2 regions of the Nanhaiella sioensis genome follow, and region 2 is predicted to be linked to the other one. Evidence: riboswitches for the same ligand, from Rfam matches in the RefSeq annotation. Region 2 holds a riboswitch; the other holds the start of a gene.
The links. A riboswitch is a leader RNA that binds a small molecule or an ion and turns the genes downstream of it on or off. The one in region 2 is predicted to bind thiamine pyrophosphate.
Positions count from the first base shown of each region.

Region 1: another riboswitch for thiamine pyrophosphate. It lies ahead of thiC (phosphomethylpyrimidine synthase ThiC); the one in region 2 lies ahead of tenI (thiazole tautomerase TenI).

Region 1 covers NZ_JBKAEG010000001.1:4,537,497-4,554,666, forward strand. The annotation lists gene V1503_RS21455 (transglycosylase domain-containing protein) at 1-698, opposite strand, end outside; gene recU (Holliday junction resolvase RecU) at 739-1,338, opposite strand; gene V1503_RS21465 (hypothetical protein) at 2,007-2,216, shown strand; gene V1503_RS21470 (DUF1798 family protein) at 2,323-2,691, shown strand; TPP riboswitch at 2,766-2,880, shown strand; gene thiC (phosphomethylpyrimidine synthase ThiC) at 3,057-4,823, shown strand; gene V1503_RS21480 (hypothetical protein) at 4,930-5,097, opposite strand; gene V1503_RS21485 (hypothetical protein) at 5,355-5,483, shown strand; gene V1503_RS21490 (hypothetical protein) at 5,523-5,894, shown strand; gene V1503_RS21495 (YppF family protein) at 6,070-6,267, opposite strand; gene V1503_RS21500 (hybrid sensor histidine kinase/response regulator) at 6,703-9,870, shown strand; gene V1503_RS21505 (response regulator) at 9,870-10,973, shown strand; gene V1503_RS21510 (FxLYD domain-containing protein) at 11,312-12,112, shown strand; gene V1503_RS21515 (YppG family protein) at 12,502-12,933, shown strand; gene V1503_RS21520 (Acb2/Tad1 domain-containing protein) at 13,080-13,322, opposite strand; gene V1503_RS21525 (sigma-G-dependent sporulation-specific acid-soluble spore protein CsgA) at 13,359-13,610, opposite strand; gene V1503_RS21530 (hypothetical protein) at 13,628-13,810, opposite strand; gene V1503_RS21535 (hypothetical protein) at 14,092-14,241, shown strand; gene V1503_RS21540 (Hsp20/alpha crystallin family protein) at 14,419-14,886, opposite strand; gene hcp (hydroxylamine reductase) at 15,109-16,404, shown strand; gene V1503_RS21550 (Crp/Fnr family transcriptional regulator) at 16,672-17,170, opposite strand, start outside.
Region 2 covers NZ_JBKAEG010000001.1:1,164,691-1,181,860, forward strand. The annotation lists gene V1503_RS05405 (ABC transporter ATP-binding protein) at 1-1,670, opposite strand, end outside; gene thiE (thiamine phosphate synthase) at 2,252-2,908, opposite strand; gene thiD (bifunctional hydroxymethylpyrimidine kinase/phosphomethylpyrimidine kinase) at 2,910-3,713, opposite strand; gene V1503_RS05420 (thiazole biosynthesis adenylyltransferase ThiF) at 3,976-4,995, opposite strand; gene V1503_RS05425 (thiazole synthase) at 4,992-5,759, opposite strand; gene thiS (sulfur carrier protein ThiS) at 5,761-5,964, opposite strand; gene thiO (glycine oxidase ThiO) at 6,134-7,243, opposite strand; gene tenI (thiazole tautomerase TenI) at 7,240-7,857, opposite strand; TPP riboswitch at 8,242-8,348, opposite strand; gene V1503_RS05445 (YbjQ family protein) at 8,667-8,981, opposite strand; gene V1503_RS05450 (helix-turn-helix domain-containing protein) at 9,346-9,672, opposite strand; gene V1503_RS05455 (anti-repressor SinI family protein) at 9,879-10,004, opposite strand; gene V1503_RS05460 (class D sortase) at 10,179-10,832, opposite strand; gene V1503_RS05465 (helix-turn-helix domain-containing protein) at 11,018-11,338, opposite strand; gene V1503_RS05470 (hypothetical protein) at 11,394-11,783, opposite strand; gene V1503_RS05475 (FixH family protein) at 12,076-12,879, opposite strand; gene floT (flotillin lipid rafts scaffold protein FloT) at 13,448-15,010, opposite strand; gene V1503_RS05485 (NfeD family membrane protein) at 15,056-15,598, opposite strand; gene V1503_RS05490 (class I SAM-dependent methyltransferase) at 15,657-16,469, opposite strand; gene V1503_RS05495 (AI-2E family transporter) at 16,940-17,170, shown strand, end outside.

The DNA.
Region 1 (17,170 bases), 3.4 Mb from region 2:
GTCATTCCTGCTAGTAAAGCAGCCTGATTTAGTTGCATGTCAATTAAATTATCTTTATCAAGGCCGAAATATACTTCAGCTGCTTTGCCTACTCCGTACGTACTTCCACCTAAAAAGATTTTATTTAAATACAGTTCTAATATCTCTTCTTTAGATTTAATTTGTTCAAGCTTATATGCTAACCATGCCTCTTGAACTTTTCGACTTATTTTTTTTTCAGGTGTTAACACATAGTTTTTGACAACTTGTTGTGTGATAGTACTTGCCCCTTCAGCACCGAAGCCTTCTGTAATATTAGCAAGAACGGCTCCACCGATTCGAATGGGGTCAATTCCATGATGTTCAAGAAAACGAGCGTCTTCAACAGCTAGAAATGCATCTTGAAGTACTGTTGGAATTTCGTTATATTTTACATACGTGCGTTTCTCTATCCCAAGCTCAGCAAATTCATTGCCATCTTTATCAAATACCTTTGAAGAGAATGAGGCTTGAAATGCTTGTTCATCTAATGGAGGCACATCTTTAATGATTACATAAAATGCAATTCCTCCAACTATAGCGCCAATAATTCCTAACGAAAAAAATACTAAAATAAGTTTCTTAATAAATTGAAAGATACTTTTTTTAGGTTTTTGTTTACTTTTATGGTTACGTTCAGCTTGTTTACGTGCTGTTCTTGACTGTGATTGACTTGCCATGTGGTATTCCTACCTTTCAACTTAATAATCCCTAGCAGAGTTATGAGAAATAAATATTATCCAATATGTTAAGATAATCAATGCGTGGCTTATAGCCTAGTGGGACTTCATGACCTAAATCCACTATCTCTTGTTTTGTTATTGATTTTCTATCTCCTTTTTTCATACGGTCCCAAAAACTTAATAGGTGGGTAGCTTCTAGCAGAAAGATCTGTTCATTCTTAGTAAATCGTAAAATGACAAAACACAATCCGTTATGATTTATTACATCTCGCATATGTTTAATTTGGTGGTCGTGAAAGTTTTGCAAAGGGAATGATGTTTTGTTTCTAGTTTCTTTAGCTTCAAAATCTATATACCTACCCTTGTAAATACCATTATAGTCAGTAGTTGAAGCTTGTTTAAAATAGGCTTCTTTAATAACAGCAGCACTTCTTTTCGGATAGTCAACTTGTACGATTTGAACTGGCGTTGGCTTTTTGTGAATAACCGCTATATTGTGTAGTAAATAATAATGATTAGAGTCATTAATATCCTCTTCCAAAGTCATACCACGATTACTGTATGAAGCTTTTTTAGCGGTATTAGTATCTTTTTCTTGTTTTTCTTTATATAATTTACCATTCGGATAGCGAATCACTGATTCATCCTCCTCACCTAACTTCACCAACTATCATAACAAATAGTAAAACTACATTGTAACGATTTTAACAAAGTGTCATCATAATGATGTTAAAAAAAAAGTATAGGTGTTTTTTTTAGTTATGGCAAGTGATAAACTTCTTTTTACACGTTATTTAGCCTCAAATAATTAGACGGTTGTTCGTATAATAATGTTACAAATATAATATTTTGAATGAAGTAAACGATTGGAGAGTGTACTATGAGGACATGTAGTTGAGGTGATTCACACGTAATATATCGAAGATGAGGGAAGGCTAGCCCTCATCTTCGTTTGAAGTTAAGTAGCAGGTTTATTAGGGCCTTCTAGTTTTGGGTTACCATATCCCGTTGCTTTCTGTTTATTTTCTCGAGTATTTTGCTGCTTGTTGTTTTTATTTTTGGCCAACTAAAACACCTCCTAACAATTAGTGTAAACAATCCTGTTATTTTCATGCGAACTGCGTTGTCGAATTGTCGCAAATATAAAATTGTCGACTTTCTTTGTTGAATTAGTTCTAGTTTTGTCAATCGTGGAGGTGTTGAGCTTAACATCACGAAACTATACCGTATAAGTAAAAGAGAGGCTATGTTTAGCTCAATGATTATAATGTAAGTTAAATATACTGATGAGGAGGAAGAAGATAAATGGAATTGACCAATAAAGAATTGCAGAATTCGGTGTTTGATGAATTGCTTGACTATCTTGAATTAATAGATCAAAAGCTTGTTAATCATGTTGAAGAACACATAGGTATATATGTTGAGCAACAACAAAGGAATATTAAAACTATATCAAATAACCTTCATAAAATAGAAAATATATATGACCATAACATCATCGACATTGCACTCTAATCCCACATGAAAATTCAGTAAAAGATACCCTCGCTATCCTTTCAATCAATCCATCGAATTGATATAATATTATTGGAACTTAAGTAGATTAATTGGAGAAAATAATATGGAAAATTACGAAAAATTAATAAAATTAACAAATATGTTAAAGACATTTAATAATAAATGCATAGATATACTGGAACAAAGAAAAGAGCTTACTCATGTTGAAGTTGATTTTTATCGTGAGGTATATCCGTTTGCTAATGAAGTTAATAAAATTCTTGATATGTGGAAAATCAATGCTTTGCAGTGGATTAATGAACAAAACCCTAAGTATATTTATCCAATGCAAATTGAATCGACTATTGAAAATTTGCAAACATTGTCTGTTCAAGTTTTTTATAATGAAGGGAAGGGGAAGCGTTTGTTAAACCTTCATCAATCAGTTGATTATTTATTAAATGCGATGATAAGTGAACTTAAAGAAAAATAATAAATTGTATAATTTCTTTTTTCTCTATTCACAACAATATTAATTGTGTTATAGTATTAACGATAATTACATATGTTCACTACTAGGGGGGTCCAATAGCTTGGACTGAGAGAAGAGCGCTTTAAAGTTCTTTGACTCTTAGAACCTGATCTGGCTCATACCAGCGTAGGGAAGTAGAATTCGACCAGCTTATTGTTACTATAGCTATGTCATAAATTACTTTCAACAAAAGGGTTCTCAATTTTGAGAACTCTTTTTTAGTTGGTATGGGTTAGCAACTTCATAAGATAGTTGGAAAATGTATACTTTATACAAACCGACTATCTGACAGTTGATTCATTCATATTATTGAGGAGGAATTTTCAATGACAAAAGAAAGTATTGCACAAAATATGACATTTCCTTGTAGCAAGAAGGTTTATGTACAAGGAGAACAAGCTGATGTAAAAGTACCGATGAGAGAAATTGAGCTTCAACATACTAGTGGTACTTTTGGCGAGGAAGAAAATGAGCCTGTGAGAGTATACGATACGAGCGGACCGTATACAGACATTGCATATGATGTTGACATACGGAGAGGTCTTCCAAAGCTACGAGATGACTGGATTATTAAACGAAATGATGTTGAACAGTATGAAGGCCGTGAAATAAAACCAGAGGATAATGGATATGTAGAATCAGATGCTCGTTCAAACCTTGAACAATTTCCACATATTAATAAGCAGCCTCTACGAGCAAAAAGTGGCGGATGTGTCACACAATTGCACTATGCAAGAAAGGGTATAATAACCCCTGAAATGGAATTTATAGCTATACGTGAAAATATGAGCCCAGAGTTTGTCCGAGATGAAGTAGCTAGTGGTCGCGCGATCATTCCAGCAAATATTAATCATCCAGAAAGTGAACCGATGATTATAGGGAAAAACTTCCATGTGAAAATTAATGCGAATATTGGCAATTCGGCCGTCTCGTCATCCATCGATGAGGAAGTAGAAAAAATGACATGGGCTATTCGTTGGGGTGCAGATACGATGATGGACTTGTCTACAGGGAAAAACATACATACAACGAGAGAATGGATTATAAGAAATGCACCAGTTCCAGTCGGAACGGTTCCTATTTATCAAGCGCTTGAAAAAGTAAATGGCATTGCGGAAGACTTAACGTGGGAAGTATATCGTGACACATTAATTGAGCAAGCTGAACAAGGTGTAGATTACTTTACGATTCATGCAGGGGTACTTTTGAGATATATACCAATGACTGCAAAGCGTACGACAGGCATTGTTTCTAGAGGTGGGTCTATTTTAGCGCAGTGGTGCTTAGCACATCATGAAGAAAACTTTCTATATACTCATTTTGAAGATATTTGTGAAATCTTAAAAACATATGACATATCAGTTTCTTTAGGGGATGGTCTCCGTCCAGGTTCCATTGCTGATGCGAACGATGAAGCGCAGTTTGCTGAATTGGAAACATTGGGTGAATTAACGAAAATTGCTTGGAAGCATGATGTTCAAGTGATGATTGAAGGACCTGGTCATGTTCCGATGCATCTTATAAAAGAAAATGTGGATAAACAACAAGAAGTTTGTCACGATGCGCCATTTTACACACTTGGCCCATTAACGACAGACATTGCGCCTGGCTATGACCATATTACTTCAGCTATAGGTGCTGCAATGATTGGTTGGTTTGGAACGGCGATGCTTTGCTACGTAACACCTAAAGAACACCTAGGCTTACCGAACAAAGAAGATGTACGTGAAGGAGTTATCGCATACAAAATTGCTGCTCATGCAGCAGATCTTGCGAAAGGACATCCTGGTGCTCAAAATCGAGATGATGCACTTTCTAAGGCACGCTTTGAGTTTAGGTGGCACGATCAATTTAACCTTTCGTTAGACCCAGAGCGAGCACGTGAATATCACGATGAAACATTGCCTGCCGAAGGTGCTAAAACAGCCCATTTTTGCTCAATGTGTGGGCCTAAGTTTTGTTCAATGCGAATATCTCAAGACATTCGAGATATGGCAAAAGACCAAGGTAAAAATGAGTCTGAAGTGATAGAAGAGGGAATGAAGCAAAAGGCAGAGGAATTTACGCAAACAGGCTCCAATATATACGGCTAAATCTTCTATATAGTGAGAAGTAGGCGAATAGCGCTTACTTCTCACTTGTTTTTACCATGAACTTTCATTAAATACTCTTATTTACACAGACTATTTCTAACAAAACTTACTCTTTTTCAACGTGAATTGAAACTGGACGATCTTTCCTCGTAGCTACTGTTTCGATTGCAAATTCTGCTTCTTCTTTATATTTTGCTGCTACATTATGTCCGAATTTATGTTTGGTGTTTTTATAACCTTTCCGTTTATGATTAAAATGCTTACCACGACCCATCCTTAATTCCTCCTATGTATAGTTTTCCATCTTTATTACTATTGGATAAAAAGGCGATAAATATAACTTTTATTCAAAATAAAATGGAATTTAATGATAAAATAAGATCAAACTTCATTAATATCCATAAAAAGAAAAAAATGAAAATATCTCCTATGGATCTTTTGAACTGATCTCTATAAGTGGGATATATTTTAATGATGTTAAGAAAAGTGTACTTCTTAACTTGAACGTATTAACTAGAATGGAGTGGTGAGGTGAAAAAAGAATGGTTCATTATTTTATCGGGGCCGATCATTACTTTAATCACTGTTGGAGTGATTTTAACTATCAATTTATACAAGGATTTTGATGAAAGTGGGTTTTCAACATGGAGCCACACGTGAATTCCACTAGAATCATTAAGAGATAATGACGCAGTCCATTTGTCTTATGGCATGAAATGGAATGGTGTAGGTAGTCCAATTATAAAAGAAATTACAATAATAAAAAATGATGGTACAGCATTAAATGAGAGTGATAGATTATCAGCTATACCTTATATTTATGTAAGTGGATTTTATGGAAGCTTAGCTGAAAATGAGGAAAGAAAAATAGATACCGTATATCGAGATATTCAAGACTATCAACCTGATAAAGAAAGGTTTGTAGTGACATATGTACTAAGAATGGAGGAATTTGATCAATCTTACAAGACGACTGAAATTAAGCAGTTGAAAATAAAATATAAGCTTTTTGGTATAGAGCGTGTTCAGTTCATTGATTTTGATGGTTTTTTTAGGAAAATTGATAATTAGTAGATTAGGTATTGGATAAAAATAGAGGGGATAATAGTATCCCCTCCATATTATGTCTTATAATATGATGTCATAGTTTTTTAGATGAATAGTAAGAGATTAGTCAATTATGTTTTGTTATCGGAAGTCAAATGAACGTGAAAGCCCATTTTGACTTGCAGCTCGCATATAACGTTTAGACGATTTCATCTACAACATACTCAGGCTTCTGCGCTCCATCAGTCTCTAATTGACGTACAATATTTCTATAATCTCTAATGGGAAGGTTTCCATGCAAGTAGATTTGTCTTGCGAAATCAAGCAATTCATTACCATCAATAGGTTCATATTTCCTTTGAGAAATAAAGTGGTTACGCAATTCTTGAACATTCATGAGAACCCCTCCGATTAATATAATTTATTTATATGGTATCACGAAAAAGCACTCTTTTAAAAAATTTTAAATATTGAGAATTCCGACAATTACTTACATTTATTTTATTTTTTTCTAATGGGGTGTTTTCTCATAGAGTAGAAATATATACGCATAAATATTTACAATAATAAGTTTCATTCCTTGTTAAATATGGTGTTAATCGAATACGATCTTTTCTTTACTTATTTCAAAAGCAATACAGATTAGGAAAAGTGTTGCTGTTGTTTTTCATAGTCATTGAACGTATACAACTAGTTTTCTGTAACAATTAGAAAAAAGTTTATTAATCGTGACTGATGAAACACATTACAATTTATTCTTGTGTCATGATTTTGTGTAGTATAATAATTTATTCCGATATTTAATTATAATTTTTTAATTAGGAGAAATAAGATGAGTAAGCATGAACGTCAAATGATCATCATCGGGTTAATATTAGCAATACTTTTTCTATACTTTTTAAATCCGGTGACTAATTCTAACCCATCTGCTCCAACTGCTAATAAAGGAGTTATCGACCTTACCAATTGGAACTTTAAGAAGGATGGCTTAGTTAGTCTTAATGGGAATTGGGAATTTTATGAAAATGTACTATTACAACCTGCTATTTTAAATAAGAACGATTTTAGTAACAACTTTCAAAATGTTCCGAACGTTGGTAATCAAATACGAGGTACGAGTGTAATAAATAAAGATGGGTTTGCTACCTATCGACTAAAGGTATTATTAAATGATAAACATACTGACCAACTTTTCGGAATTAAAATTAATGATATACGCATGGCACATAAATTGTTTATTAACGGTTATTTAGTCGGGCAGAGTGGGGAGCCTACCAACAATGTAGAGACGCAACAAATCGGTAATATTCCTTATGCAAAGTATTTCCCGCTAAATCAATCCTCTTTTGAATTAGTCATACAAGTATCTAAATATGATTATTATGATGGGGGTATTATTGACGATATAGAATTTGGCCTTCAAGAGGACATATCTAAGTTGCAACTCATCTCTTTTGGTACAGATTTAGCTATTATTTTTGTTTTGTTGTTATTTTGTGTATATCATATGAGTATTTATTTTATGAAAATGAAAAGTAACAAGTTTTATTTATACAATGGATTATTTTTCTTATGTTTATTAATCTCTTACTCATGTAGAAGTGAGAAGCTCTTTATGCTGTTTTTTCCATCAATTTCAATTGATACGGCCTATAAGATTCAAGATATATCAGCATATAGCGCAATTTTATTCATATTCTTATTCCTTCATGCGTTAGATGCGACATTACTTTCTAAGAGGGTGATGCGTATTGCATGCTCACTCTTAGTGATTTATCCTTTAATAGTTTTGCTGTTTCCTTATGATAAATATACTCATATGGAGATGTTTTTCTTATTTATTAGCGGAGGTTGTTTAAGTTTTATTTTCTTTAAGTTAGTGAGGGTATTTTATAAAAGAAAATATGATGAGGTCGAGAAAAGAGAGTTATTACTATTATCGAGCATATTTATTTTTCTTTTTTTTATGTATTTCGGTACGATTAATTTCTTTGATATTATGGTAGCTTTGACTGGAGAATTTATACAATGGGAGCCGATTATAAAAACTCGGTCTCAAATTATTTATGATTTAGGCCAATACAGAGAAATAAGTATTGTTATCTTTGTAGCGGTAATGTATATTTTATTAGCTCTTCGATATACACATACATTTGGCATGCTTGAAAGCTTGTCGAATAAGTTAATTTCAATGAACAAAATGAAAGATGAGTTTTTAGCAAAAACTTCTCATGAGTTAAAAACACCATTACACGGTATTATTAATATTTCTTCATACTTGTTAGATAAAAAAGATCAAATGTCAAATAACGAAAGGAATAATCTTACACTCATTCACGACACCTCAGTTAAGCTATCCAATTTAGTAAATGATTTAATTGATGTCTCCAGACTAAAAAATGGACAATTGCAGTTACACATAGCAACTGTAGATATTAAAGTATCAGCTCAAATCGTGTTTGATGTACTCGCATTTGAAGTGCAAGGGAAAAATATTGACTTAATAAATAATCTACACGATTATGCGTTAGTAGAAGCTGACGAAAATCGTTTGCGCCAAATCTTGTATAACTTAATCCATAACGCGATAAAGCACACAGAGCGTGGGGAAATTACTGTTTCATCTCAAAAAATAGAAGAAACCTTATACATATATATAGAAGATACGGGAATAGGAATCCCAGATGAGAAAAGGGAAGAGATATTTAGTTATTACGAACAATTAGACCAATTTATGCAAGTTGATAGCTATCAAAGTATGGGTTTAGGGTTATATATTAGTCGACAATTAATAGAAAAGATGAATGGTCGTATTTGGGTCGATTGGACTGAAGTTGGTATAGGGTCTAGATTTTGTTTTACCCTACCGATTGCCCAAAATCCGAAGCTAGTCGAAGAAGTTGCATCAACAACTGCATCTACATATAGACGAAATGAGGATTTACAAAGCGATAACGACACTACTGCTAATTCTGATCAAACGATTCTCATAGTAGATGACGAACGAGCTAATATTCAAGTGCTTCAAAATATGTTATCAAAGCAACATTTTAAGGTTATTATTTCATTTTCAGCGAATGATGCTTTAAGTAAACTCAATGAACATCCTCATATTGACCTTGTTATAACTGATGTGATGATGCCAGAAATGTCGGGAATTGAGCTTTGTCAAAAAATAAGGGAGTCAAAATCATTCATATCATTACCTGTTTTGTTAGCAACAGTGAAAGATATGCCAGAGGACATCGCTCTTGGCTTTAACGCTGGTGCGAACGATTATATTACGAAACCCTTTGACTCCAACACGATATTAGCGAGGATTCAAACATTGCTTGCTATGAAAACATCGATGGAGGATGCTTTCAATAATGAACTAGCTTTTTTACAAGCACAAATAAAGCCACACTTTTTACATAATGCTCTTAGCACAATTGCATCTCTATGTTATACAAATGTTGATGATGCTATTCGATTGCTCAAAATGTTAAACCAATACTTACGTATCATTTACAACACAACTCCTCAAACGATGTTTATACCACTAGAGCAAGAATTACAGTTGATAGAGTCTTACGTGGAAATTGAAAGAGTTAGGTTTAAGTGGTTAAACTTTACAGCTAGCATAGATGATGAGTTAGATGGATTCTATATTCCTGCATTATGTATTCAGCCTTTTGTTGAAAATGCGATTAGACATGGAGTGTTTAATAAAAAAGGAGAAGGAAATGTTTCATTATCAATCACAAACCGTAAAACCTCTATACTTATTATCATAGAAGATGACGGGGTGGGATTGTCGGAGGAAGCATTAAAGCAGTTTAAAAATGGAGAACTGAAAAATGCAGGGATAGGTATGACGAACATAAGAAGAAGATTAGCATCTTTGAATGAAGCGCATATACAAGTTGACTCAAAAATAAACTGTGGAACTAAGATTACATTGGAATTACGAAAAAGAGTCAAGGATGACTTGTATGATACTGAACTGGAGGGGTTGTAATGCTTAAAGTTATGATTGTGGAAGATGAACAACCAACGTTAGATTTGATGCATTTATTAATAAGTCAACAACCTCAATTAACTGTTGCTGGAAGCTTTACAAGTCCAATAGAAGCATTGGAAATGTTCGCTGACATTCTACCTGATGTGGTTTTTCTCGATGTAGAAATGCCGGAAATGAATGGCATCCAATTGGCAGAAAAAATAGTACAAATTGATAAGGACATTCAAATTGTATTTACAACAGCTTACGAACATTATGCTGTTCACGCATTTAAAGTTTATGCAGTTGACTACCTTGTAAAATTTGTTACTTCTGAAGATATTAATAGAGTGACCTCCCGTTTACTAAAAAATCATTTGGACAAAACAAAACTTGCACAAATAGACTTAAAAACGAAGACATCGATACAATGTTTAGGAAAATTTGAAGTAAGAGGTGAAGGTGGAACAGTTGTTAAATGGCCCACAAGAAAAACAGAAGAGCTATTTGCGTATTTTCTCGTCCATCCAAATCAAGTCATCAATAAGTGGAAATTGATGGACATGTTTTGGACGAAAAATGCAACTGTAAATCTCCACACGACTATTTCTAGAATGAAAAAAGTGCTAAAGGAAAATAATATGAAGCTACAAATTCGTAACTTAAACGACGGTTATATACTGGATGTCGAAGCAGAATATTGTGATCTACTAACTTTTAAAGCGTATTTTGTGCACTATGACAAGGTAAATAAAGATAATCTTAAAATTAGTGAAAGAACCTTCCAAGTATATAAAGGGCATTTATTTGAAATGAAAGATTATTTATGGGTTTTAGGGGTTGAAGAAGAGCTATCAGGAATGTATGAAAAACTAACTCGTGAATTAGCAAGTTTCTTTATTCAAGAAGGGAATATTAATCGCTCAGAAGAAGTTGTGAAAACATTTTTGACTTTATACCCTCTGCATGAAGAAATGACTATATTTCTTCTAAATATATATGCTAGCAACCTTATTTATGAAAAAAGGTTAAAAGAATACTATAAAAACTATGTCAAGTTATTAAGGGAAGAGCTCGGAGTTGAGCCTTCAAATGAAGTAAAACAGTTCATCCAAAACTAAATATAACTGAGCCAAGAGTGTTGTTTGAAATCTAATAATCAAACAGTACTCTTCTTTTTTAAACCGTTAATTTATCAAACTTACATTTGTTATATTTTCCCATATTGATACATCAAAATACCCTTATTCTTTGTAAGAAAATTGTAAGTATCGTTTGATAATATCTTTTTGTAAGGCTGCTATCGTAAACTTTGTTGCTATTTTATAACATATATGGTTGGCATAGTAATCCAAAAAAAAACTGCAATGAAACTCAAGGTATATACATGCTTATTAACAACAAACCATAGCGGTAACAACCTTTTGAAATGACAAACAGAGATTATAGGGGGAATTTGATGAAGAAGTTAAGTGCTTTACTTGTATTCATGTCTGTATTATTGCTATTTATGGGATGTTCTAATGATGAAAAATTATCAGGAGCGAGCGGAGGTTCGGCTTCACCGACAGAAGATAGCAATACAGAAGAAGTTGAAGAAACTTCTGGAGTTAGTGTAGTTGAAGTTGAAGAAGAAGAAGCTGAAGTAGAAAATGTGAGTCTGGAAATTGTTCAAGATAACGGTATAGCTTGGGTTGATTCAATAGGTACTATTTGGTTACATTCTGCAGCAATTTATGAAAACACAGGTGAAGTACCTATTAAGATTGGTGAAACACAAATGAATTTTAAAGATCAGGAGGGAGGAATTTTAGGTACGGCAACGTGGATATATGCAGTACCAAATGTAGTTTTACCTGGTGAAAAAGCATTTGTTTCAGAAAGTGCAATTATTGATGGTATTACTGATGCTAGTCTATACAAAGAAACTACATATAATTTTGAGTTTAACGAAACAACTGAAGATCCTAATTTAATGGAAGTATCAGCGATTAAAGGGGTAAAAGGCGATGAATGGACCCCATATAGAGTAACAGGCTTAGTGAAGAATACGAAGGACGAAAAACAAGAAAGTATAAGTGTCGCAGGTGCTTTATATGCAGAGGATGGAACATTATTAGGTATTTTAAATGATTATATTGATGTTGGTTTAAATCCAGGAAATGAAGCAGGATTTGAATTATTATATCCAGATATTCCGATTGAATTTGCTGATCAAGTAGCTACAATTGAAGTGATGGCATATGGTTGGAATGATTAAGATATTGCTATTATGCAGTTAATATAAATAAGGTAGATTGGGTCTTATCATAAATTTATTGCTTTTGTTAGGCACTTGGCATCCCAATTGTTTCTTTCGATAATTAATTAGATACATGAAAGAGTATTGTGACTGTTATTGTTTAAAATAGATCGCATGATAACTAGTATTATACTTAATCGAAAACAGACCTATTCTAATAAACATATTTTATCATTGATCCCCACCCTTGCAGGTGGGGACTTTCAATTTTGTGAAGTAGCTGTGTTTAGGCTCGTAGCCTTGAATCAGAAATGAGGCTCTTTTCTCCACACGAATTTCAGCACAACACATCTTGCTTTGACATACATTATTAAGGCCAATATTAATTCCTATGGAGGGAAATAGCAATGAGTGTGATGCATCAAAGAAACAATAGGTACCCATTCCCGCCAGTTTGGCGACCACCATTTCCACGACCACCATTTTCGCAAGGGCCTTTTGTACCTTTTCAACCTACTAGTCCAATTCCACCTACGACACCATTTGCACCATTTTCAATTTCACCAGGAATTCCTGCCGCTCCTGTAACACCGTTTCGGCCAAGGCCAAGACCAAGACCAAGACCAAATACGTTTCAGCCGTATCCAACACCATACCCATTACAACAACCTAATATGCAGCAACCTCAGCCTGGTTTCGGATCTATCATGAATCATTTCAAAAAAGATGACGGTTCTTATGACTATAGTAAGATGATGAATACAGCAGGACAAATGATGGGGGCGATGAATCAGTTTAATTCTGCTTTTAAAGGTTTTTCATCATTAATAAATCTATGACCATCTTTGCCGCATAGAAATGTTCCGAACGTAGTTTGAACCTTGAGAAAATGGTTAACTGCTAATTGATAGGATGACTCTTTGTTAAATGGGCAGAAGCTATATTGGTTCGGGGAATTTCTGCCCTGTAAGTCATCCTCTCTGCTCTAATGTTTTTCTAATTCAACTCTTTCACGTCTACAATGTAAAGCATAGTTAGCTGCTTCTAGATTTGAAATGGCTAGTGAATTTTCCATGCTGTGAAAATCGCCATTTTGAAATGCTTTAAGCTTATTGATTAAGATAGGAAGAACGTCTTCTACTTGACAACCGTTTATCCCATTTTTATCGATAGCACCATCTTGAAATTTAATATTAATAAAATTATCATTGTTACGTGTCAGCTTCATCACCCCATGACCTTTATTATTGACTACTCATTATTACTAATACAGCAACTCATAAACCTCATTCAATTGCTCTACACGTTTGAAATCTTGTTCATCTAAAGCATATATTATTTCATCAGGTAAAACCTCATCTAAAAATGATATTTCTTCTTCATTTAATTCTTTAACAAAATCCCCTTCACTGCGATACGTTTTTGCAAGAAGTTTTTCATATATTTGTTCCGATATATTGTGTTTATCTAAATAGTTTGATAATGTTTCTTGTAAATATCTTAATGTCTTATCCATAATGTTTGACACACCTTTTATGTTTTATCAAAATACTCCGTAAACTCCTCAACATCTTTCACATTTTCATTATAATAGGGATTTTCCTCAACACTCGTTTCAGGATCAAGATTTGTCTTGATTACTAATCTTGGCTCTTCTGATGGGTCTAGATGAGTTTCAGTTTGTATATGTTCTGGATTTTCATTCTTTTTATTCACTACATCCACCTCCTACATATAACTTGCTTTTAATTTTTAAAAATATGTAATTTATAGTATGAAATATGAGGTGTATAATCTTTTTTCATGCGTCACAGACTATGTATTGGAGCAAAGGTCATGTCAATCCGTTGCTCCAAATGAATTGAAAAAGGAGGAGCATAGGTGACAAAGAAGCAAAATAAACCACAAAAAACAAACATGGAATTTGGAAACCAATTTACACAAAAACGTCCTAAAAAGGAAATGAATAATAAAAACGATAACTAGGAGGAATATGAATGACTAATCAAAACAATAACCGAAAGAGACAAAATAAATATCCGAACAATAGGAATGAGACTGAATTTGCTAATGAGCAGTCCATTCAACATGATTCAACTCCAGAAAATAATCCGAAATACGGAAGTGAATCTCACAAAAATTCCTAATGGAATACATAAAAAGCAGCGAATGAATATTTTCTTCGCTGCTTTTTTATTTAGTATTGATTTTTTATACACTAGCGTTCGTGGAACTTTATCTACTCTTAGAATTATTGAGTTGTATTTATACTCATCATTCTGTTTAATAGCAAGAAGGTTTACGAAAGAGCTTTTAATGAAGTTCTATTCCTGAATGGATATCCGCTTGCGTTGTTGGCGTGGAATACGTATATCTAGTAGGCCGTCCCTAAATGTTGCCGTTACGTTTTGCTCTGGGATTTTGTAGGGAACGTGAACGGTTCTTGAAGCCTGTTGGAATGTATGCATTTTTTGGTACGTTTGTTGTTTATCATTTGACTCTTCAATTATTTCGCTGTTATTAAGTGAGATCGTTACATAATGTTCGAAGAATTCAAGGCTTATTTGCTCTCGCTTAACACCAGGTAATTCTGCATTAATAACATACTCTTTATCTGTTTCAAATGTTCGTATAGGTATTTGTTGAATGAAGAGGGGCTCTCTAAGTAGGTCATCAAGAGACTCAAATATTCGTTTAAAAGGATTTTCACTAATGAATTCATTCATCGATTTGATTAAGCCATTGAATTCGTTCTCTAGATTTTTAGATAATTTATTATTGTCTGAACTCACAACTTTCACCTCAATTAAAAAAGTTTATTCGCTATAACTTATGCGCTTCGTTCGGAAAGGGCACAAAAAAACACACAAAGTATCTCATGTCATGTAATGATAAAATGGTATAAATGTGAACATTTTGTAAATTATGCAAAAAAGTGATTAACATCACAATTGATAGTATGCGAAAGATGTATGCTAAAACATGAAAATTCCGTTTTTAAAGGGGAGATAGACATGTTTTGTTATCAATGTGAACAAACTCCATCAGGAGGGTGTAAAGTGGTTGGTGTATGTGGAAAGGATGAAACGATCGCAAGCTTACAAGATACAATCGTATTTGGTTTAAAGGGCATCGCTGCATACCGGACACATGCTAATCAACTTGGATATACCGATCCATTTGTTGATGCAACGACTCATGAAGCACTTTATATGACGTTAACGAATTCAAATTTTAATGTTGAAGAACATATTGATATGGCAATGAAGGTAGGGCAAGCAGCAGTTCGTATCATGGACGTACTTGATAAAGCTCATACTGAACGTTTAGGTATACCCCAGCCAATAACAGTTTCTCAAAATAAAATAGAAGGAAAGTGTATCGTAGTAACTGGTCATAATTTATTTGCTTTGCAAGAGTTGCTTGAGCAAACAAAAGGGAAAGGGATAAATATTTATACTCACTCAGAAATGCTCCCTGCACATGGTTATCCAGAATTAAAAAAATATCAGCATTTAAAAGGGAATATAGGAAAAGCATGGTATGATCAACGTAGATTATTTGAAAAGTTTCCTGGTGCTATTTTAGCAACCACAAACTGTGTAATGCCGATTAAGGGCACGTATGCAGATCGAATGTATTCATATGAAGTAGCTGGCTTGGAAAATGTTCAAAAAATAGAGAATGATGATTTCACTCCTTTAATAAATAGAGCACTCCAATTACCAGATGCAAACATTGAATCAGAACAAACATTAGTAACCGGCTTCCATCATGAAACAGTATTAGGCTTGGCACCTGAAGTTATCCAAGCAGTTAAGGTTGGCAAAATTAAAAGGTTTTTTGTTATAGCTGGATGCGATGCTCCAGGAAAAGGTGGAGAGTACTACCGAGAGCTAGCTACATCTTTGCCACCAGAAACAGTTATCTTAACTACATCTTGTGGGAAGTTTCGTTTTAATGATGTAGACTATGGCACGGTACCAGGGACAGAAATTCCTCGCTATATTGATTTAGGTCAATGTAATAATTCAGGCTCAACGGTAAAAATAGCACTTGCTTTAGCTGATGCTTTTGAATGTGAAGTAAATGATTTACCAATCAGTATTGTTCTTTCTTGGTTCGAACAAAAAGCCGTAGCAATTTTACTTGGTTTATTTAGTTTAGGCATTAAAGATATTCGCATTGGGCCTAAGCCACCAGAGTTTATTTCTGAGGGAGTCCTGAACGTTTTACAAGAAACATTCAACCTCCAATTAATTGATAATGCGCAGGACGATATGGAACAAATGTTATCCTTAACCATTTAGTTCACTAAGGTAAGTTTGTTTTTTCGGATGACCAATTTACACTCACTCTGAGTAATAACAGTTTGGGAACATGAAAAATGAGTTGCTGCTCTAGCAACTCATCTTTTTGGTTGTCTTTGCATTAATTGTTGTTTTCGTATAAGAGCTAAATTTGTATATAACCGCGATTCGGATGTTTTTCTATCTTCAAAGTTTTGGACTTCATATAGAAATTTACCTTATTGTCCATTTCGTAATCGCTTTTGAAAAGATCTTTTAGCCTTTAACTCACAAGATTTCTGATTCGAACTTACTTACATCAATAACAAGGTTGCCATCGCAATTCACTGTAATATATCCTTGTTTTTTAAGCTTTGTGATCGTTCTACTTATTGTTTCCCTAGTCGTACCAATCATATTAGCTAGTTCCTTATTGGTGAATTGGGTCGACAGCACTCTAGTATGGTTATCAACTTCCGTTCCGTGAGTTTCTGAAAGTCTTAATAACAGCTTAACGATTTGTTCATATGTATTATTTAAAATTTGTTCTTCAAGTCTCTTTTGTAAATCGATAATTTTTTCACCCATCACTCTAAATAGTTTAATACAAACTTCTGGATGTTGTAAAAGTAATTGTTCAAAATTAGAGATAGAAATTGCTACAACAGCAGTACTTTCGACAGCGAATGACGAAGCTGGATAATTGCCTTTTCTAAAAAAACCTACGTGTGGAAACATATCTCCATCACTTAATACAGATACAATCTGTTCTTTCCCTTGAATATCA
Region 2 (17,170 bases):
AAATGGGTACCATCTTCAGTGATTTTTCCATCTTCGAGAACGAGTATTCTGTCAGCATGCTGGACAGCAGACAATCTGTGTGTTGTTATAATTGTAGTTTTGCCAGCTCGTTCTTGCTGGATATTCTCAATAATTTTTGTTTCTGTTTTAGCATCAACTGCTGAAAGAGAATCGTCTAGAATCAGTATTTCTGGATTAACTACGAGCGCTCGAGAGATAGAAATCCGCTGCTTTTGCCCGCCCGACAATGACACTCCTTTTTCTCCTACTAATGTTTCTAGTCCTTCAGGAATAAGAGCTAAATCTTTACGGAAAGCAGCTAAATCAATGGCTTTGTCAATCTCTTTGTCTGTTGCGTCTTTCTTACCAAATATGATATTTTCTTTTACAGTTCTAGAGAACAGCACGTGATCTTGAGGAACGTAACCGAGCCATCCTTGAATTTCCTCTATCGCAATATGCTCAAGTGACACATCAGAAATAGCAATATTTCCAGTACCAAGCGGGTATTCACGTAAAAGTTGTTTTACTAACGTTGTCTTTCCACTTCCTGTTTTACCAACAATCCCTAACGTTTCTCCACGAGATAGATTGAATGATATTCCCTCCAAATTATTAACCTCTGAAGAAGGATATTTAAATGTCACATTGTCAAATGAAATTGCTCCTGGATATTCAAGCGAACGAGGTTGCTTATCGTCCATTACATCTGCTTCATATGAAAGTGTTTCGTTAACACGATCTAGTGACGCATTACCACGTTGCATTACATTCATTAATTCTCCCACTGCAAACATTGGCCATATAAGCATTCCTAAATAAACGTTAAATGAAACGAGCTCACCTAATGTAATAGCCTTATGAAAGACTAGATACGCTCCGTAACCTAGACCTATTAAATAACTCATACCAACTAATACTTTTATCGTTGGGTCAAACAGTGCATCAATGACTGCAACTTTTACATTTTTCTTATAAACATCGTTGGTCTGGGACTCAAATTGTTGTCGGTCTGCTTGCTCCTGTACATATGCACGCACAACTCGAACACCTGATATGGATTCCAACACACGGTCATTCATATCACCAAATGAATCCTGAGCTTCCGTAAACCGTTCATGGATTTTCTTTCCATAAATCTTCATCGCAATCGCCATGATTGGCATTGGTAACACTGCCGCAAGCGTTAACTTCCAGCTGATCATAAAGCCCATTGTAAATAATATCGTCAACATATATGCAGAAGAATCTATGAGTGTAAGTATTCCAAAACCGGCTGTGATTGATATGGCTTTTAAATCATTCGTAGCCTGTGCCATTAAATCCCCTGTGCGTTTCTTTTCATAAAATGTTGGGGTCATCTTTAATAAATGATTCATAAATCTTGAACGTAACGTTCGCTCCACAACGAACGCTCCACCGAATAAGTTGTACATCCATTTATATGTCATTGCATATGTGACAACCATAATTGCCAATAACACCAGTAAATATTGAGTCAGTTTTTGAACAGTCAAACTACCTACAAAAATATCGTCAATTGCCCCACCGATTAGCCATGGCGGAATCACCTCTAATATGTTCACGATAAACAATAATGTAATTGCCACTGCGTAGCGTTTCCATTCTTCCTTAAAAAACCATTTTAATTTTAATAAAACTGAAAACATGTGATCATCCTCCTTTTCTTAGTTGTCTGTACGCTAGCCACCTTCGAGATCCCCAGTATTCATCGTTCTCAATGATTGTTTCGATTCCATTTCATGTCCTCCTCAAAAATTTGGTTAAGTATGTTGTTTTAGTGTTCAATGAACAGAAATACCTTTGCTCTGTTATGTTGAACAATCGTTATATATAAAAAGGGCATATCCGAATGATTCCAGATATGCCCTAATTATCCAATTATATTGTATAGCAATATAAAAAGGCACAAACCACGGATTAATTCCATGACCTATACCTTGTGAGAACAATTGTTTTTCAACTTCTGAGATTTTTTAAAAATTCTCTTAGTTTAAATATAAAAAGCCGTCATTGGATAGGTCACGTTTTTCATTATGAAGTTATTGTTATTGTTATTGTTCACGTCTATATCTTTGATATCAGTAATGAATACAATTTTCTTCATCATTTCGTAACCCTCCTTGTTAATAGTTAAAGTTAATACTTTGCTAGATTATCATTAATTGGCTTGTTCTGTCAATTCTTATTTTTTTAAAAAATATGTGAATTAACAAATTGTGTTAACGATTTAAATCTTTGCTGAGCTAACTTCTTCAATTAATTTGCGTGTAGCGTTCATTTTATCCTCTGCATGTGTAATCGCTGTAATGACTGCAACACCCTCTGCTCCAGCTTGTATTATTGGCTGAATCTTTCCAGCTTTTATCCCACCAATTGCAACAATCGGTACCGAAATGTCGTTGTCCCTCATTTCTTGAATAATCGAAGGTCCATTTACATTTGTCGCATCTTTTTTTGTATTAGTTGGATAGATTGAGCCTACACCTAAATAATCGGCTCCTTTTGCGGTTGCATCTTTTGCTTGCTCAACAGTATGAGCAGATACGCCTAATACCATTGTGGAGCCTATTTTACTACGCACATTTTCGACTGGCTCATCCTCTTGGCCAATATGTACACCATCTGCTTGAAGCTTAATTGCTAGTTCAATATCATCGTTAACGAAAAAAGGGATGTTGTGATCTTTACATATCTTTTTAAGCTCAATTCCTAGATCATATTTTGCTATGCCACTTTTTGCTTCAATACCTTTTTCACGATATTGAAAAGCAGTGATACCACCACGGATCGCTTCGAGTAGAACGACACAAGGATCACCTAAACAATCTTGACTGCCCATCACGAGATAAAGTGGTAACATTTCTTGAACCTTTTTATTAGACATTTTAAAGAGCTCCTTTCTTACCAAATGCCCAATGATTCGTAGGTCCATGTCCCGAACCAATGCCTAACTCATGCTGTATCGCTGCTTGGATAAAAGCTTCTGCAGTCTCAATAGCCTCGTAAATAGCTTTTCCTTTAGCAATTTCTGCGGTAATTGCCGCTGCAAAAGTACAACCAGTTCCATGTGTATGTCTCGTTTCTATTCTTTTGTTATGAAACTCATAAAACTCGTCACCATCAAATAATAAGTCTACAACAATATCGTCTTCGTCATGACCACCTTTAATGATTACATTCTGTGCACCTAGTTCATGAATCATTTTTGCAGCGTTTTGTCGATCATCCAAATTATTTATCTTGATGCCTGCAATTATTTCTGCTTCTGGTATATTCGGAGTAATAACATATGCTAACGGGATTAAGTACTTCTTAAGAGTCGTAACCGCTTCTTCTTGAAGCAAGGCAGCACCACCCTTTGCAACCATTACAGGGTCAACAATTATATGTTGCCACCTATATTCAGAAATTTTATTAGCTACCGCTTTGATTAATTCACTCGAAAATAGCATGCCAGTTTTTATGGCGTCTGGAGCTAAATCGGTAGCGATAGAGTCTATTTGTTGAATCGCAGCTTCTACTGTTAATGGGAAGACCCCTTGAACACCGAGAGTATTTTGTGCGGTCACTGCTGTAATAGCAGACATACCAAACACATCAAGCTCTTGAAATGTTTTTAAATCAGCTTGAATCCCTGCTCCACCTCCGCTATCAGATCCAGCAATTGTTAATGCTTTATATACATTCATTTGTACCATCTCCAACTTTACTAGGATGTTCAAATAAGTAAGTGCTTGATAATGGGAAGGACTTTTTGAACATACACTATTTTATTTAGCTCATTTTAAAATGTTGTTATTGCTACTAAATTAGCGCAGCTTTTGAAGGTTTATACATCCTCATTTGGATGAAGTAACAATGCTTTGTTTATCGCTAAAAACAACACTCCAAGCAAAACAGTATGTTGTTTGACTGTATTGGCAATGAGTGTCTTCATTTCATTACATGTTTTCACCCTAAATATTTGTGATATAACGACCTTGCCTCTGATATTTCCTTTGTGCCGTGAACGAGGACACGACCATCTTTAAAAATAACGAGCCGATGTTGACCTGTCGAAAATGCAACTAAATATGGATTTCGCTCAACCGTACCACCTTGAGATTTCAGTAGATCAGCTACTTTTTCCAAATCCCGATCAATTTTTTTGGGTGGTCGAATTTGTACCGCGTCTCTGCCACAAAGAATGGCTGATTTCGTTTGATTTTCATAAGATAGAAATGGATAGGTTCTATCTTCACCACAAGATGAACATTCAGTCTTCTTTACTTTATCAACACTAATTGCTGAATGTTGATTTTTCCAAAGATCAAAAGATACTAGCTTTTTTCTTAAAGCAGCCCAGTCTTCGACTAATATCTTTAAAGCTTCAGTTGTCTGATAAGCGACCACCATTTGAACTGCTGGACTAATAATTCCAGCAGTATCACATGTCATCCCTCCTAAAGGGACTGTTTCTAGTAAACAATGTAAACATGGTGTGATTCCAGGGACAATAGTATAGCTAATTCCATAGCTTCCAACACAAGCACCATATATCCAAGGAATTTCGTATTTTTGCGAAATATCATTTATTAGCAATCTCGTATCGAAATTATCGGTTGCATCAAGGATGAGATCTACTCCTAAAACCAACTCTTCCATTTCTCGTACAGACACATCTGCAACATGTGCATTGATTTCCACATGTGAATTTATCGCTTGTAATCGGCTTTTTGCTGCAACAGCCTTAGGTATTCTCTCTTGTGCATCTATTTCACTATAAAGTTGTTGTCTTTGTAAATTGCTCCATTCAACATAATCTCTATCAACGATTGTTAATTTTCCAACCCCTGCTCGCACGAGGGCTTCAGCATTGCCTGTTCCTAATGCTCCAGCCCCAATAAGGAGTACATGCTTGTTAGAGATTTTTTGTTGACCTGTTTCACCAATCGGTAAAAATAATTGTTGTCGTGAATAACGTTCACTCAACCAATGCTCATTCCTTCCATCGGACTGCTAGCAGTAGCATATCGTTTTTTTGGTATACGCCCCGCCTCATACCCTAACCGTCCTGCATCAATCCCCAGCTTCATTGCTTGTGCCATCTTAACCGGGTCATTTGCACCAGATACTGCTGTATTCAACAATACGCCGTCAGCACCTAACTCCATTGCTAAGCTTGCATCTGTTGGACTACCGATTCCTGCGTCTACGATTACTGGAACCGTAGCCTGTTCAATAATAAAGCTTAAATTTAAAGGATTGATAATACCTTGTCCAGAGCCAATCGGTGATGCACCTGGCATAATTGCATGACAGCCTAACTCCTGTAGTTTTCTTGCTAGTACAACATCATCAGACGTATAAGGCAAGACAATAAAGCCTTCATCAAGTAATTGTTCGGATGCTTTGTACGTTTCTATTGGATCTGGTAGCAACGTTTTTGAATCTCCAATTACTTCTACTTTTATCATATCACAAAGACCAGAAGCTTTTGCTAGCTTTGCAATACGAACAGCTTCTTCAGCCGTTGCTGCGCCAGCCGTATTTGGTAATAACTTATATTTACTCACGTCTAACTGTTCTAAAAAATTAGGTTGACTTTTTTCATAAATATTCATTCTTCGAACTGCAAAAGTTAATACTTCTGTATTCGATACATCAACAGCTTCCTTTTGTACCTCAAAACTAGAATATTTACCTGTTCCTAAAAATAAGCGTGATGAAAATTCATATGGTCCAATTTTTAACATATTAACCGCCTCCTACAAAATGTACAATCTCAATTTTGTCATTATCATTTACTTGTGTATCTTTATGATCCTGTTTTTGTAAAATAGTAGAGTTAATTTCAACAATAACAATGTTATCCTCAAGCTCGAAGTGGGCGAGTACATCTGATATATTTTCTAAAGTATCAGGTACATCAACCCGATCACCATTAATAAATAACTTCATTCTCACACTCCTTTCACTAACAACATTGTCTAATCTTAGATTGTTATTTTCATATTTTCTATCTCGGTGTTGATTTGCGTACAACATTCAATCTGTTTACGTAAGCTAGCTGTATATCTCATCAACAAAACATACGGAAAAAGAACCTATATTTAAAAACCCAATCATTTTAACGATCAATTCGAAAATGGTGTATTAACTCATGATCAAGATCGATTCCTTCAACTAAATCAGCAGTAACTTTGCCAGTTATAGGGGCTAACAAAATCCCATTACGATAATGCCCTGTAGCTATAATTAAGCCCTCCACATGCGGGTGCTCCCCTAACAAAGGCATACCATCGTGAGTTTGAGGACGAATGCCTGACCATGCTTTTTCAAATTGAGTGTTGATAATTTCTGGTAAAATGATCGAAGCTTTCTCTATTAGACTACAAACTGAACCCGTAGATACTGTCGTATTGAATGTATTTGGGTACATTGTTGCTCCAATAATTATTCTTCCACCTTTTTTTGGAACTAGGTAACAATGATGAGAAAAGATTGTTTGTGTTAACAGAGGTTTGTCAGTCTTGACAGCTAAACATTCCCCTTTTACTGGATAGCTAGGCAATGACAACCCAGTTTGCTTGACAACCATGTCCGTCCAAGCACCGCTAGCTACAATAATCCGTTCGGAATGGAATTCACCCTCGTTTGTCACAACACCTTGGATTCTATTATTTTTTATGATTAATGAATAAACATTCGTTTCCTCTTTGATCGTAGCTCCTAGCACCCTTGCTGCCCTAAAAAATGCAATCGTTAAATCATAAGCGGACACTTGGCCATCTGTAGGTATACTCATAGCTCCTCTTACAACTGGAGATAGTGAAGGTTCATATGCTCTCACTTCCTCAGATGTTAAATATTCAGTTTGTTCCCCAATATTTTTCTGCAATTGAATAATGTGTTTTAATTGCTGCTCCTCTTCTTCACTTATTGCAATCTTGAGCATTCCTTTGTTCACATATCCAATATGGACGTTCGATTTGCATTCTAATTCCTCGATCATTGTAGGAAACATGCTCCTGCTTTTTTTTGCTAATTGAAACAGTGGCCCATCCTCAGTTAATTCCGCTTGAGCTGCTAACATCCCTGCAGCAGCACCAGAAGCTTTACTACCTAATTGATCTTTCTCAATGACCAGCACATGGTGCCCTCGCTTTGCTAGATGATAAGCGATTGAACCACCATTTATACCCCCACCAATAACGATGGCATCATACGTTTTCTTCATGTAATCATCTCTTTCGATAACATTTTTGAATATTCCTTTACTGCTTCTATAGGCGTTTGGGCTAATAATACGCCTGACAATACTGCCACTCCATCTACTCCTCTATCTATCAGTTCAGGAATATGAGATGGTTTAATTCCTCCAATGACAATTAAAGGTATAGATAGCTGTTTTTTTAATTCTTCGACGCTATCAACCCCTTTAGCTATCACTCCTTTTTTGGAGGAGGTAGGATAAATATGACCATATATCACATAGTCAGCCCCTTGCAGTTCTGCTTCAACAGCCTCTTCTAATGAATGAACAGACTTCCCAATGCGAAGTTTTGGAAATGCCCTTTTCACATCGCCTACTGATAAGCTATGATATGCTAGCTGAACACCACCAACTTCAGCAATTGAAGCAACATCAATTCGGTCATTTATGACTATTTTATTAAGTGGTACACTTCGTTGAATTAGTTGATTAATCGTTTGGTATAAGTCTCTCGCTGACATTTGTTTTTCACGTAAATGTATAGCAGTTGCAAAAGGATGAATCTCACTAATAATCGAAACAAACGTGTTGATTGATTGTGCCCCAGTTGAAACAATATGTAGCTCTTTGTTTGCCATAAGACCTCCTTGTAAATAAATTTAGTCAAGTATTTGAGCTTAGTTTATTCAGCTCTAGACATTACTCACTAATAAACGGTCTCACATATCAAGATGAGGAATGTACCAACTTAAATTTGCTTAGCAATCCAAACTGCTCATCGATATTGAGAATTACCCATATACTATAATTTGTGTCCTAGACGTGATTGGCAAATAGGAAAATAACAATATTGAAATGTACATGTCGCCAGCAACAGTCATAAGCATAAGCAACTAAAAAACCCACTCTTGCGTAAGAGTGGGTTTACATGTATCGAAATGAATAGTTGACGTTATTAATCCAATTCATGAATAATATGTCTCACACCTATTTCATAAATTAAGCATGAAGACAAAGTCATTATCACATGTTGTCCACTTCCCTACGCTGGTGTCAGCCAGATCAGGTTCAAAGGGTCTGGAAACAAGCTTCCATCTCAGTCTTTATTCAGACTCCCCTAGTGTTAATATATTTAGTTAGGCTGTCTCATACTTTCCTAAGAAAGCCTTTAGTTATTTCTTTTCATAGTATAACACATGTACTAGATTTCTCAATTAATATATATGACAGTTGAGTGAATATCATGACTCACAGCTTTTCACAAGATATAGAATTTTTATAATCTTTAGAGAAGAAGAGATTTCCTGAACTTTAATTATATTCGTTTTTAGAAAAGCAAAAAGGAATATCATATCAACTTTTCACATTTAAACGATGGGGACCAACAATCCCTCGCGAAACTGTACTAATTTAATAAGAAAGCAACAAATTTCACGAAATAAACGTACTATTCAACTACTACAGCTGTTCCGAATGCAATGATTTCAGAAGCACCTGTCATCACATTAGATGTTTCTAAGCGTAAACATATAATGGCATTCGCCCCTTTACTTTTTGCATCTTCTACCATTCTGCTAATCGCCCGCTGCCGAGCCTCATCCATGACTTCTGTATATTCTTTAATTTCTCCTCCAACAAGTGTCTTAAGCCCTGCCATGATATCTTTACCAATATGCTTCGTTTGCACAGTATTTCCTCTAACAAATCCTATTAATTGTTTGATCTCTTTCCCTGGGACAAAATCAGTAGTTACTAAGATCATCTTGATCTTCCTCCTTTTTTTTCCTTTTAAACGTTCAAAAATTAACATGACAAGTAACATGATTAAAATAACAAAAGCACTACCAAAAAAATACAAACTTACTTTGAATTTAATTAAGAGAAATACAAACCCAAGTATTTGAAAACATATGATTAAAGTAATTAAACAATATTTAAGCACACTCAATACAAACCACCTCTAAAAAATATAGTTTTGTGAACAAGTATTAAAAATGTGTTAATCATGTATAATACGAATGCCCCTATCAAATAGTTCAAAGAAAAAACAAAAAGCCCCTATGAAGAATAATCCACATAAGAGCTCGATGAGCATGTAAGTTGTTATTAATATGGTTAAAAGAATATTATTGTTTTTTAAGTTTCCATTTGTTAAATTCTAAAAATTCTTTAAAATCATTTTTCGAAACACCAGAATCCATTGCCTCTCTTACAAGGTTTATCCATTCAGAATCAAGATCTTCATCGGGTATTTCATCTTCATCAAATAATAATGAATTGACTGAAACATCTAAAACCATTGAAATTTTTTCTAAAAACTGAACAGAAGGATTTGACTGGAGATTGCGCTCTAAAGAGCTTAAATATGATTTTGCAACCCCGGCACGATCAGCCAACTCTGTTAGTGATAATTCTTTTTGTAATCGGTATTTTTTCACGCGTTCCCCTATCATTTTTTCACCTACTTATTTCTTTCTATGTTAGAGTTAAAATGTTTTATTGGTTATCTAAATTCATTGGACATAAAAACTATTCGAATTATTTCTGCGTATATATTCATTTACTAAACATTTTCGCATATATGTTTTAGTATACCATAGAGCAAGAGATGATTGTTTCATAAAATCATAACAACTTAAAGCACAGTAGATTTTTTCAATTATGCTTGTTTGACATCTTTTAAGAAATTACGTATTTCCTCTACAGGTAAACCAATTTCTAATGCTGTAAGAATTAAATCAACCCACTCCTCATCGAGCTTTACTTGCTGCTTTGTATTACTCATTTTTTCCCCTCCACAATAGTTTTCTTTGTTATATACTTTGTTGCTATATATCCTCTTCCCTGAACATCTCAATAAATTTCCTTTTTCCATATGAATTACCTAATAATAAATTTTCTATTATGTCCCGCATTTTTTCTTCGTAATAACAACAAGGCTGTAGGCAAAAATCCTCTGTCAGTCATCATTTTTCTTTTGTGCCTGAACAATTAAACGATGAGTAGGATTCTTAATAGGATCGCAGGTAATTAACGTAATATATGAATCATCTCCTAGATTAGAAAGAACAGACATATCAGTTGGTAAAACTACTATCTTATTAAAAACAGAATACACATGATAATCAGTAAGGGTTTGAATGACTATCTCATCCCCACTTTCAAGTTCATCTAATCTATTAAAAAATTTTCCGTAAGTATAACTTCGGTGTGCTGCGATAGCAGCGTTACCTTTTTTACCTAAAGGAGCCGTTTCAATTAAATGACCAGCAGCATATTTCAAGTCTTTATCTGAAGACCCCTCAACAATCGGTAGAATTAACTCAATTTTATTAATTGAAAGAGTACCTATAACGTCGAGATTTTCACTTTCTAATACTTTATCTGGTTGACTTTTAGTTATCTTTCCAGAATCAATTGTCTCACCTTTGTTTAATACTTGATTTACCGCCTGGTAATTACTTTGTAAGTTATCATCTATCGTTACTGGTGATACTTGTTTGAAGGACTGTAATAACTTTTGTTGATTGTAAGAGTTATAAAAATTATTCACTTTTGGATAAGCAATAATTAAGATACCAAGAAAAACAAAACAAATATAAAATTTTTTCATGAATCTCCTTCTCCACCAACTGTTAAATCATCTTATTTGTTCTTACTGATAAAATACAACATGTTTAATACTTGTCATACAACAGACAAATCATTCATATTCTTAATAAAGAACAATAAATTGATAGCTATTCTTAGTCTCAAATCGAAAGAAGCAAAGACTTATATACAAGCCCCCTATATTGTTTACTTGAGCAATTCGATGAATTCTTTAAATTTTTTTACTTTTTCCTTATCGATATCAACTTGAGAAAACTCTAATGCTAATGCTAAAACCTCATTATCTATTTCTTTATGTATATACTTTTCATCATTTGGACTGATAAGTTTTTCAACATTCACATTAAGTGCTGCTGCAATTTTACAAATTATTTCTATACTAGGGTTCTTCTGTATTCCTCTTTCAATGATACTTAAATATGATTTAGAAACACCCGATAGTTTAGAAAGTTCTGACAAAGAAATCCCTTGCATTATTCTTATCTCTTTTACCTTACAACCATCCATTTATTTTCCTCCTTCGGCATTTTTTCTTTAGTGAGCACCATCTCCCTTTCTCTACTCAATACATCTTATCTTGTTGTTGTATAATCTCTAGGTTCTTTTTATACAATGATAATTTCAAATATTTTTTTGTTACCTCTGAAAGGTCTCCAATAACCTCATCACTTACTAAATGGTAAACATTCACATGCTCATATCCTTTTATTCCTATTTCACACCTTTCATCGATACTTCCAAATACATTTATTTCTTCTTTAAATATATCTAAGTTAATTTTTAAAATTATTTCTTTACTCACAGGAAATTTCAAATCACAAACAAAAATTAACCCATCATCTTGAAAAGAGATAATTTTAATAGCTGCACTTTTCGTTTGGATAGACTGATTTCTAAATCTTACAATTGATACAACCCCACTAGCAGGTTGTTGTATGCTTATCGGTAACAAAAAATTCACCTCCAAAAAAGGACATTATAATCCTCAAAACTGTTCTCCTTAATGAATTTTAAGTTCTTTATAAAGAATTATATATCTAGTATAAATCGAACCACATAAAAAACGCAACTTAATTTTTGGTGCTAATTACCATAATTCCATTCCAATGATGAAAAAAAAACATAAAAAAATATTACCAATTTACTCCAATAAAAAAGAGCGGCTCTAAGTCGAATTATCGACTTAGAGTCGCCCCAATAGCTGTCTAGTTATAGCTTTATCCTTATAAACTTCCTTTTATAGGTTATTTTACTACATGAATTGTTTTATCAATATGATCATGAAGCTCATCCTTTTTCATATGGACAGTCACTTTATACTCACCGATGGTATCAAACGTTTTTAGCGCCTTATATTCTCCAGCGTCACCTTCAATAGCGTCAATATAATCATGCTTTTCTTGACCGTCCTGCCAAACTTCAAACTGAACCTCAGCTTTTGATAATGGATTATTATCTAATTGGATATGTGCCGTTAATGCTACTTCAGTATTTAATTTCACATTATCCATTGACATAAAATGAATTTTGAGTCCTTCACCATGATTTACTTCTTCATGGTCGGTAGATTCACTTTCCATGTTCTCGTGACTATCTTCGTCGTTCATATCCATGCTCTCACTTGAGTCATCATTCATTACGCTTTCGCTCTCTTGCTGAACATCAGCCGAACCGACTGTTATATCTTCCGTAGGCATAGTATGTAACCCTCGTGCTGTAACATGTGCAGTAACAGCATAAACACCTGCTTCTGAAAAAGTTTTGTTAATAAAATAAACTCCGTCTCCTTTGAGCTTTCCCTCTACTTCCTCTGATTCCTCTTCGTCCATTTTTTTAATTTCAAAGGTCACACTATCAGCATCATTAACAAAACCTTCTCCCTGTGTTACTGTTGCGGATATTTCAACTTCATCCTGTGGATTAATTACAGCTGGCTTAGTTTGAATTACTACCTCAATCAATTCCAATTGTACAGGTGGCTCCTCTGTTTTAGAACAACCAACTAACCCTATGATCAATACTGCAACTAATACAAGTAACTTTTTCATTATTAATTTATCCCCCCTTCTATCATTGATAAGTCCATTATTACCAATTTTATTATGTAAAAAATATCTAACAGTCATTTTACAATAAAATTGTGTTAGATCTGTGAAATTAACGCAAATGTATTTCTTTTTTCACAAATAGAAATTGTTATAATCTTTGATTGTTATATTTCGCCCATAGAAATAAACAAGTTTACAACTAAAGTTAGTAGTCTACAAAACAATGACAACAGTATAAAACAACTTCAAAAGCTTGATTCAGACCTTTCCTAACAAAATAAAAGGGTGATGATGACAAAATAGTCGATCATCTATTTGAGAAAGGTCAATTAAAGTTATCTTTCAACATTACTTTATTATAAATAAAGCTGTTTATCTGTTTATTTTTCTACATGTTCATATATTACCTTTGTTACTTTAGAGTGAGAACAACTAGTTAAGTTTCTTTATATAAGTAACAAACGATTCATGATGTAATCATTCATTAAGACTAATATACACGACAAAAAGGAAATTGACATATCGTTGATGATATGTCAATTTCCTTTTTTTGTCTTACAAATCAATATTATTGTTGTTCACTTGTTACTAGATCTTTCGACTTTCCTTCTACCAAAATAGGCTCTTTTACCATTTCTTCCTTTAATTCGTCTAAACTATTTTTTATATTTCCTTTTCCTGAGAAATTCTCAATCAAGTCTTTGACATCAATACCAGAAGAGGCCTTTAGGGATTCCTGTAGTGTTGACATCAAATCTGTAGCATAGCCTGTTACTTTGTTGGCACCACCATTTTCTCCACTACCTGTGTCAACGACAGTGATTTTATCAATATTTGATAATGGACTTGCAACTTCCTTCGCATATTGTGGAAGCATGCTAATAATCATATCAAGTGTTGCTGCTTGACCGTACATTTCAAATGCTTCAGCAATTTTTTGTTTCGCTTCTGCTTCTGCAAGACCTTTAAGACGTGTAACTTCTGCCTCTGCTTCCCCTTGTGCACGTTCTGCATCTGCTTTTGCAACACCGTCAATTCGTACTTTTTCCGCTTCTGCTCTTGCCATCGCTTCAATACGGTATTTTTGTGCATCTGCTTGTGCAATTTGTTGAGCTTTTTCCGCTTCTGCCGACTGCTCTACAGCATAGCGATCAGCATCTGCTTTCTTTTTCACCTCAGAATCATATTGCTTCTCTCGACGTGTTATTTCTTTTTCTTCAAGCTCAATTTGCTTTTGGCGCTCTATAATTTTAATTTGCATTTGTTGTTCTGTAACTTCCTGTCTAGCACGTGCTTCCTCTAAATGATACGCTTGGTCAGCCCGTGCTTTCGCAATATCCTGCTCTCTACGGTAATCAGCAATATTCATTTGATTTTCTTTTTCTGCTTCAGCAATTTCTGTTGCACGTTCTAATTCAGCTTTCTGAGCATCTTTATCCGCTTCTGCACGCTTGATGCGTGTTTCTTTGTCTGCTTCTGCTGTCGCGATGTCAGCATCACGTTTTACTTGTGCAATACGAGGTTTACCTAATGATTCTAAGTAGCCATTTTTATCGCGTACATCTTTAATCGTAAATGATACGATAACTAAACCCATTTTTGCTAAGTCTTGAGATGCTACCCGTTGAACCTCTTGAGAGAATTTTTCCCGATTCTTGTAAATTTCTTCTACAGTCATTGATCCTAGTATAGAACGAAGATGTCCTTCTAATACTTCTCGTGCTTCATTTTGAAGTGCATCCTTTGTTTTCCCAAGAAACTGCTCTGCTGCTGTTGCAATTTCTCCAATTGTGCTTCCAATCTTAATAATCGCTGTACCATCTGCCATAACAGGAACACCTTGTTCCGTATATACTTCAGGTGTTTGTACATCTAGTTTACTAGATAACAAGCTTAGCGGTTCGGATTGTTGGAATACTGGTAATACAAATGTACCTCCACCACGTACTATTTTTATTTTATTGCCACCTTCATCGACATTAACATTTTTACTCCCTAAGTAGCTTCCAGTAACGATAAGTGCTTCATCTGGACCAACTGTTCTGTATCTGCTAACAAATACAGCAATTAAAGCAAGAATTAATAAAACTACAACTCCTATTACGATAAATATTGTGCTAAGACCACTCATATTATCTCCTCCTCTATTATTTTCTATCTTACAATAAATTTATTTTTAAAACTCATAATTTTCCTCATAAGGTGCTACTTGTAATACGCCGGATTTGACATCAATGATAATGACTTGCTGTTCAGAAGCAATCGGCTTTTCATCAAAGCTCTGTGCAGATTTTGCGATATTGCCACTCTTACCTTCTAATATTACCTCTCCATAGCCACCTTTTGGAATTGAAATAATAACCTTACCAATTCTCCCCTTTAAATCGTCTTCAGATATAGTAATGGAACTTTCAGCTGACTTTAATGGTACAAAAACAAATAAATGCAAGATAATTGAACAAACAAGAGCCGTAACAAAAGATATAATTGCTGAAACAATACTTGTAAGGGAAGTTAACCTTTCTAATAAGTATCCTGCTGCACTAAAAATAGTGAAAAATGATAACAACAAAGATGGATTTAAATATCCTCCGGGATCAACATCCAATATTCCATCAAGAATATCACCAAATAAAATATAAATAACCGTTAATATGCCTCCACCGATTAAACAATACAAATAAATAGTTTGTAAGGGATATCCCATAACCTCCATCATTTTTTCCTCCTTTCTTTAGGCTGCCTAATTAATAATACGATCTTATGCAAGAATAGTTTCAAAATTCTTTAATATTTTGTTTAGAAGCAACCAAAGTGAATAATCCCGGAATCCTATTTTCAATTCCATCATCTAAATCATATGGCATCGCCCATTTGATTCCCTTTTCTTCTTCTAAACAGTTTATTATGAAGCCAGCTTGTGAGACAGCTGTCACGACTTCTCCTATATTCCACCTGCGAATCTTCACTTTGTTTAACGTGTTACGATGATTTTCAGGTAATAAGACCCGATATGCAACATCTTCTTCTATTACTTCTTCTTGAAAATAATCTCCTGCAGCTTTCAGTTTATTTTCTCCTTGGAGCAACTTCGATACGATTGTGTGATAGTCTCTAAGTATCAACTTCCCCCCATATTTGAGTGATTGGAAGACAAGCTTAAATAAAGGTTCTAAATCAATGAAATAGTGCAGCACTCCTAATTCTAGCAAAATGAAATCGTTCTCTGCTAGCTTTTTTTCATCTGGAATTGCTAATACATCTGAAACGATGTACTCGATGTTCACATTAGCTTCGTGTGCCAACTCTACTGCATATTTTTTATTTTCTTCTGAAATATCAACAACGGTTACTTCAGCACCTAATAATGCAAAACACACAGCATTATTACCTTTAGATCCTAATAAATTTGCTAGCTTTTTACCTTTTACGTCACCCATAAACCTTAAGTAGTGAGATACTTTATTTTCTGGATTTTTCTTTAACCGTAAAGCGTACTCTTTCGGTGTGCCATGTCTTGCAAACCAAGCTTCGTAAGCTTTCTCATTCCATGCCATTTGATTATAGAAACTAACTACATCCTGTTTTATTTCGTATCCCCCCATTCTACTAAGTTTAATAATATTCGTCATGTTGCTGTTTTAATCCTTTAACTTTTTTCAAGTCGAAAATATTAGGTTTCTTTAATAACTTTATTGCAATTTTTTTGCTGTTTTATTCGATTGTCATTTTTATAAAAAACACAGATTCAATTCTAGTGGCATAATAAGTATATTTCTTAGCACGAAAATAGTCTCAATTATTGCCACTGCTTAAATTAGTAAAAGGGTCTTTTCTATTTTACGAAAACGGAAAGAAAGGTGGGCTTGGTTCGACCCTCTTTATTTGATGGTAGAAATGATATCAAGAATGCTATACGTAATCGTGTTTATCCTTTAGTAAAAAGTAACAATTTATGCAAAAACAACTTTGTACAATGTCGTTTTGCAGATAAATGGACTATTGCGATAAAACAGTCTAATATAGAAGTACATAAAATAAATGTAGGGAGATTTGTGCATTGAAGGATCGTAAGTGGTATCAATATTTGCTGTTTTTATTCGCAGCATTAGTATTATGGAAATTTGTAGATAATTATGAATTGGTGAAGCTGACGGTCTCTTCATTTTTATCGTTACTCTCTCCATTTTTTGTCGCCTTTGGAATTGCTTATTTATTAAAGGCGCTAGTTGATTATTTTGAAGGAAAGTTCAAAGTAAACCGCATTATAAGTATTACTACTGTTTATTTG